DNA from 2 places in the Bacillus sp. 5RYD7K genome. Region 1 is predicted to be linked to the other one. Evidence: riboswitches for the same ligand, from Rfam matches in the RefSeq annotation. Region 1 holds a riboswitch; the other holds the start of a gene.
What was found. A riboswitch is a leader RNA that binds a small molecule or an ion and turns the genes downstream of it on or off. The one in region 1 is predicted to bind S-adenosylmethionine.

Region 1 (3,408 bases):
GATTGCTGCAGCCCGCTTTTTCTGTGACGGGAATCGGCATTGATCTCTCGAAAGAAGGTGTGCTGCATGCGGCAAAGGGCTTCGGGGATCAAATGGTTTTTGCCGTCGCTGATGTGGCGGATGCGCCGTTTGCCGACAGCTGTTTTGATGTCGTGATGTCTGTTTTATCACCTTGGAATTACAAGGAATGCAGCAGGCTTTTACAAAAGGGTGGCACAGTCATTAAAGCGGTGCCGCGGCGTGATTATTTGAAGGAAGTAAGGGAATTCTTTTTCGGAAACAGTCCCCGGCGGAATGACACCGCTGATTCAGCGGCCTGCCGTTTCCAAGCGGGCTTTCAAACCTTTGAGCGCAAACGGCTGCGTTACACGAAGACGTTATCGCAGCCTGATCTTGAACGGCTTGTGAAAATGACGCCCCTAACATGGAAATGTACTGAAGAAAGCATTCAGCGGTTTATCGGCCGAAAAGCGGCTGATATCACGATAGATATCGAAGTTTTAATCGGGACCGATCCGCTGTAAAACGGAAAAGACACGCTATTAGCGTGTCTTTTTTTTATTTCCAGACTTCACCGGCAATATCGACGACATGGCGCAGTTTTGCCCATTGCTGTTCTTCTGTGATCAGGTTTCCTTCCTCAGTGGAAGCGAATCCGCATTGCGGGCTGAGGCAAAGCTGATCCAGGCTGACATATTGAGAAGCTTCTTCAATCCGGCGTTTAACCGCGTCCTTGTCTTCGAGATCGCCGTGTTTCGACGTAATCAAACCGAGCACAAGCTGAAGATCAGAGCGTTTGACATAACGGAGCGGTTCAAAGCCGCCGGAGCGGGAATCATCATATTCCAAGAACAATCCGTCAAGGTCAAGCCCGTCAAAAATCGTTTCCGCCGCCGCATCATATCCGCCTTCAGCCGTCCATGTGGACTGGAAGTTGCCGCGGCAGATATGCATCGTAACCTTCAAGTCGGCAGGACGATCCTTAATGGCGTCATTAATAGAAGCTGCGAACAGCCTGCGCAGCTCATCCGGCGTCGTTCCGAATGCTTCAATCTGGCGAAGCCCCGCTTCCGATAAGAAAACGGCCCATGCGGTGTCATCGAGCTGAAGATAGCGGCATCCGGCGTTATAGAAAGCTTGAATCGCTTTTTTATACGCCTTTGATACATCATGCTGAAATTGTTTGTAATTATTCTGATACGCTGCTTTTTCCAATTTTCCGCGGAAAAACAGCATATTCGGGCTTGGAATCGTCATTTTTGGAACAGCATCGCCGGCAATGCTGTGAAGAAATTTATAATCTTCGAGCATCGGATGCTGAGAAAAATCAATATCTCCCGTTACTTTAATGCCGCGCGCTTTCGTCTGTACATTGTGAAACTGAATGCCGCTATCTGGCGTAAACGCTTCGACGCCGTCTAAGTTTTCGAGAAAATCAAAATGCCACCAGGCCCGGCGGAATTCGCCGTCAGTCACGACATTGAGGCCGGTTTCTTTCTGCTTTTTCACGCTGCGGATGATTTCTTGGTTTTCGATTTCGCGCAGCTGTTCTGCCGAAATCTCACCCGCCGCTCTTTGCAGGCGGGCTTGCTTCACAGCCGCCGGCCGGAGCAGGCTTCCGACCTGATCCGCGCGAAACGGCGGGTTTTTTCTAAGAAGAGTGTGCAATGGTTGTTCTGTGTTTTGCTGTGACATGAACGATTCCTTCTTTCCTCAATGAAATATAAAAAGCTCTTCCCTTGGATAGGGAAGAGCTTGCGTCCGCAAATCTCAACCTTATCTTCAGGATTTAGCACCATTCTGCTGAACAGCGGTTGCCGGGTATCATAGGGCCAGTCCCTCCACCTCTCTTGATAAGGAAATATGCTATTTTTCAGAATAAACTGTAATACTCTTAATCTTAGTATATTATCTTATATTGTCAATATATTTCGATAAATATTTTTATTTATCACCCTCAAATAGAATCATATCTATTACGATTGCGATCGCAAGACAAAGAACAATATCCTCTTCATTTTCAATCTCCAAATGATAAGAATCGCCCCAGCTCATCCATGATTTGGTGACGGTCATCCGGTTTGATTTCCCGTCTGTCACTTGAAAATTCCGTCCCCACACATCGCCGGTAATATCCCAGCCGACTCCGGAAATTTCAAATTTCGGTTTGAAAAACGTCATTTTCTTGATGACTTGGCATACAGGCTTGCCGCCGACGGAAATTTCGTAACGGGGAACGAGCGACATCAGTTTCTGACTGACGCTGGCGAGCGTGCGGCCGTCCAAATCAGTCAGCTTCAGTTCATCACCGAAAGAAAACAGCTTTCCTTCCACATTGTAGACTTCTTTTCCGCTTTCAAGAAACACTTGAAACCGATTCTTAAACGTAAACATCCGCTCTTTGATATAAAAATGATACATAAAAAAACTCCTTTTTTATGTTGTACGTAAAAAGGAGACGGATGGTTTCATATTGGAGGGGTGCACAAAAAAAGGCTGCCGATTTTGCGGCAGCTGTCGTTTTTATGATAGCGGCATCCGGCGTTTCTGACGGATCGCATTTAAATCAATGATGTTATTCGTGTCGGCAGCTGTCACCAGCGGGCTTGTCTTTGGCGTTTTCCGGCGGTTGTCCTTACTGAAAGAGAAAACCAGGTATCCTGTCAAAGCAGCAAAAATAAGTAGCATCATTTTACATACCTCCCAAAAAAAGTTTTGGTATTATTATTGTACGAAAAAACAAACGAAAAGTATTCAAACAATTGTCACTTTTTTAAAAAATAAAGACATTTTCCGTAAAAATGACTATGATCTGCAGTGGATTTTGCTCTTATTGTGGTTCTATAGATTGTATCGGCTGCTGAGTGATGATCGTTTATATAACTTTTCGACTATTTTTTGGCAGTGCCGAATTAACTAATACAGTGTTTTCGTTTGCCTTGTGTTATTCAGTACCCTAAAAAATCCTGGGATATGCAAAATAACTGCTTCTAACGGAAGATTATGATTTGATAACGCTTTCCTTATTTTTTGTAAGAAAACGAGATGTTATCTTACAAAAAATCGTCTGAACATTTTCCGCAGCTTTTTAAAAGGGTTCGATTTCGTCTCCAGAACGCGGGGGTCTTTTAAGGTTTTTTTCAATTCTCTTGCTACAGTGCCTCTTGCCATAGTCTTCACTCCTTCTTTCCATTTCATACCTTATATACGGAAAGAAAGAAGGAAAGGTTTCATGTGAAAGAAAAAAACCAAAGCAGGGAGCTTTGGTTTTACGCGCGTTCTTCAAACAGCCTGGCGATCTCAACAATGACGTTTACCGCCTTTTCCATATGGTCGACGGAAATGTATTCATATTTTCCGTGGAAGTTTTCGCCGCCCGTGAAGATGTTCGGTGTCGGCAGTCCCATG
Region 2 (3,408 bases), 1.7 Mb from region 1:
CCGCAGGGGGCGGACGCATGATGCGCGCAGCTCTTGAGGGGCTTGAAGAAGGCACGCCGGCAGGCAAAAAACGCCCGTCATTAATCGCAGTCACCCAGCTGACGAGCACTTCAGAGCAGATGGCGAAGGAAGAGCTTCTGCTGCAAAAGCCGCTGTTAGAAACGGTTGTACATTACGGCAAAATGGCTGAAGAGTGCGGGCTGGACGGAGTGGTATGTTCAGTTCATGAAACAAAAGCCATTTATGAAGCGGTCCGGCCGTCATTTCTGACAGTCACGCCGGGCATCCGCACGGCCAATGACGCAGCTGATGATCAAGTCCGGACGGCGACTCCGTCATTTGCGAAAGAAAACGGTTCGTCAGCCATTGTCGTGGGCCGTTCAATTACAAAAGCGGAAAACCCCGTTAAAGCATATGAAGCCATTAAACTGGAATGGGAGGGCGTTCGCCGATGAAACAGGCTATCGCAAAACATCTATTACACATTGAAGCTGTCTTTTTACGCCCGAATGAGCCGTTTACGTGGGCGAGCGGCATTCTATCGCCGATTTATTGTGACAACCGTCTGACATTGTCGTATCCAAAAGTGAGAAATGATGTGGCGGACGGGCTCGGCAGACTGCTGAAAGAGCATTTCCCCGAGGCGGAGATGATCGCGGGCACTGCCACGGCAGGCATTCCGCATGCTGCGCTTCTCGCAGACCGTACAGGCGCTCCGATGTGCTACGTCAGAAGCAAACCGAAAGCGCACGGCAAAGGAAATCAAATAGAAGGCGCCGTTAAAAAAGGACAAAAAACAGTCGTGATTGAAGATTTGATTTCTACCGGGGGCAGCGTGCTTGAAGCTGCGGCGGCCCTTCAAAGAGAGGGCGCGGAAGTTCTCGGCGTCATTTCAATTTTTACATACGGACTGCCGAAAGCAAGAGAAGCCTTTAAAAAAGCGGGTCTGCCGTACTACTCGTTAACAGATTATGACACGCTGATTGAAGTAGCGCTTGAAAACGGAACGATACATTCAGATGACATTGAGAAACTGAAATCATGGAAACAGAATCCCGAGTCAAAAGATTGGTTTAAAAAATAATGACAATAAAAACAGGCCTCAGGGCCTGTTTTATTATTCCTATCAAAAAACTCGGGTTGACTTCTGTTAGAATTGTGCTAAAATTTAGTACAAATCTAAAAAGCTTATCAAGAGCGGCTGAGGGACTGGACCGATGACGCCCGGCAACCTGCGTGACATGCAAGGTGCCGCATCCAGAAAAATGCACAGCATTTTGAAGATAAGGGCTATAACGGGTCACTGTCTTTCATTCCGCTGGATTGAAAGTTTTTTATATGAAAAAAGATTGAGGGATAAGACAACCGGCAGAAAACAACAGCTGTTTGATTGTCTCCGGGAGGAGGAAAGAAAAAATGCTAACGTATGACACATGGGAGGAACCGGAGATTACATTTCCGGAAGACGATTCCTATAAAGGCGCGCTGTCCGTTTTAAAATGGGCATACGGCCACTACGGAGACCAGCTTGTTTACGCGTGCAGCTTCGGGATTGAGGGAATCGTCCTGATCGATTTAATTTCTAAAGTGAAAAAAGACGCGGAAATCGTGTTTCTCGATACAGGACTTCACTTTAAAGAAACATATGAAACGATCGAAAAAGTGAAAGAACGTTACCCGGGACTGAACATCATCCTGAAAAAGCCCAGCCTTACTCTTGAGGAACAGGCCGAGGCTCACGGAGATAAACTGTGGGAAAGAGAACCGAACCAGTGCTGCTTCATCAGAAAAATTCTGCCGTTAAGAGAAGCGCTCGCCGGGCGTCCGGCATGGCTGTCCGGCCTCCGACGCGATCAAGGGCCGAGCCGGGCGAATACGAATTTCCTGAATAAAGACGATAAGTTTCAATCCATTAAAGTATGCCCGCTGATCCACTGGACGTGGAAAGACATCTGGAGATATACATCCAAGCATGAGCTGGATTATAACATTCTTCATGATCAGGGCTATCCGAGCATCGGCTGTGAACCGTGCACTTCACCTGCGTTTACCGCAGAAGACCTGCGGAGCGGCAGATGGAACGGAATGGCGAAAACAGAATGCGGACTGCATGAATAAAGGAGCTGCACAATGGAATTAGCCGCTATTTTATTCTGCCTGTTTTTCGCCATGAATATCGGAGCCAGCGGAGCCGCGGCTTCAATGGGAGTCGCTTACGGGTCCGGCGCCGTTAAAAAGAAAACGTATGCGCTGATTATCTGCGCGGCCGGCGTCCTGTCAGGGGCGGTTATCGGCGGCGGAGAAGTCGTTAAGACGATCAGCGGCGGAATCATTCCCGAACAGACCATTACGCTCACCATTGTCTGTATTATTATCGGAGCGGCGGCGTTATCGTTATTCACGGCGAATGTGCTCGGCATTCCGCTGTCGACGAGCGAGGTCACCGTCGGGGCGATTGTCGGGGTCGGCGTTGCGTACAAAGTATTGTTTCTGCAGCATCTTTTGGTCATCGTGATTTTTTGGGTCCTCGTTCCGTTTGTCGCGTTCTGTTTCACGTTTCTCGTATCGAAGGTATCCAGTTCTCTGAATATTCGAGTCATTTCGAGCCGGAAACAGAAGGTTTTGGGGGTTGTCCTGCTTATTGCGGGGTTTTGGGAAGCTTTTTCAGCCGGAATGAACAACGTCGCAAATGCGGTGGGCCCTTTAGTTGCCGCCGGCGTGCTCAGCGTGTCCAAAGGGACGCTGTACGGAGGCATCTTTGTCGCTCTCGGCGCTCTGCTTTTAGGACGCAGAGTGCTTGAAACCAACGGGAAAAAGATTACGAGATTTTCCGCCGGCGAAGGCATACTGCTTTCCGGAACCGGGGCCGGGCTTGTCATTATCAGTTCCGTGTTCGGTCTGCCGGTTCCTTTGGCGCAGGTGACATCATCATCAATCATCGGTATCGGAATGGCCAAAAACGGGCCGAACGTTTTTCATAAAGAAGTCGTGAAAACGATGCTCAAAGTATGGGTCGTTTCGCCGTTTTTGTCACTGTCGATTTCGTATCTGCTTGTCTCTCTGCTGTTAAAAGGAGATTACTATTCCATCTTTATGATGGCCAGCGTGCTTTTGGCAGCTGGCGGAGCCGCCAGTCTGATGAAAGCTATCCGAAAAGAGAAACGCTCTGTCCATGAACAAGGCGGGGGCATTTAACTATTAATCTGAGTTTATTTATCTGTTAACTGGGAGGAAAATGTACTATGAGTCTAGCACCGCACGGAGGAACATTAGTTAATCGGGTGAATGAGCAGTATGATCTAACATCCGTCCAAAAAGAAATTGAGCTGGATTTGATTTCGTTTGCTGATTTAGAGCTGATCGGAATCGGAGCCTACAGCCCGATTGAAGGATTTTTCACAGAAAAAG

Region 2: it holds a riboswitch for S-adenosylmethionine, as region 1 does, so the genes downstream of both, ACQE26_RS15985 (phosphoadenylyl-sulfate reductase) here and ACQE26_RS05180 (5-methyltetrahydropteroyltriglutamate--homocysteine S-methyltransferase) in region 1, are expected to answer to the same signal.

The regions. Positions count from the first base shown of each region.
Region 1 covers NZ_CP191200.1:1,026,429-1,029,836, forward strand. Annotated here, with positions in the region: gene ACQE26_RS05175 (putative RNA methyltransferase) at 1-524, shown strand, start outside; gene ACQE26_RS05180 (5-methyltetrahydropteroyltriglutamate--homocysteine S-methyltransferase) at 559-1,695, opposite strand; SAM riboswitch class I at 1,774-1,860, opposite strand; gene ACQE26_RS05185 (LURP-one-related/scramblase family protein) at 1,945-2,421, opposite strand; gene ACQE26_RS05190 (hypothetical protein) at 2,524-2,691, opposite strand; gene pepT (peptidase T) at 3,270-3,408, opposite strand, start outside.
Region 2 covers NZ_CP191200.1:3,259,411-3,262,818, reverse strand. Annotated here, with positions in the region: gene pyrF (orotidine-5'-phosphate decarboxylase) at 1-455, shown strand, start outside; gene pyrE (orotate phosphoribosyltransferase) at 452-1,084, shown strand; SAM riboswitch class I at 1,186-1,290, shown strand; gene ACQE26_RS15985 (phosphoadenylyl-sulfate reductase) at 1,417-2,118, shown strand; gene cysP (sulfate permease) at 2,131-3,195, shown strand; gene sat (sulfate adenylyltransferase) at 3,243-3,408, shown strand, end outside.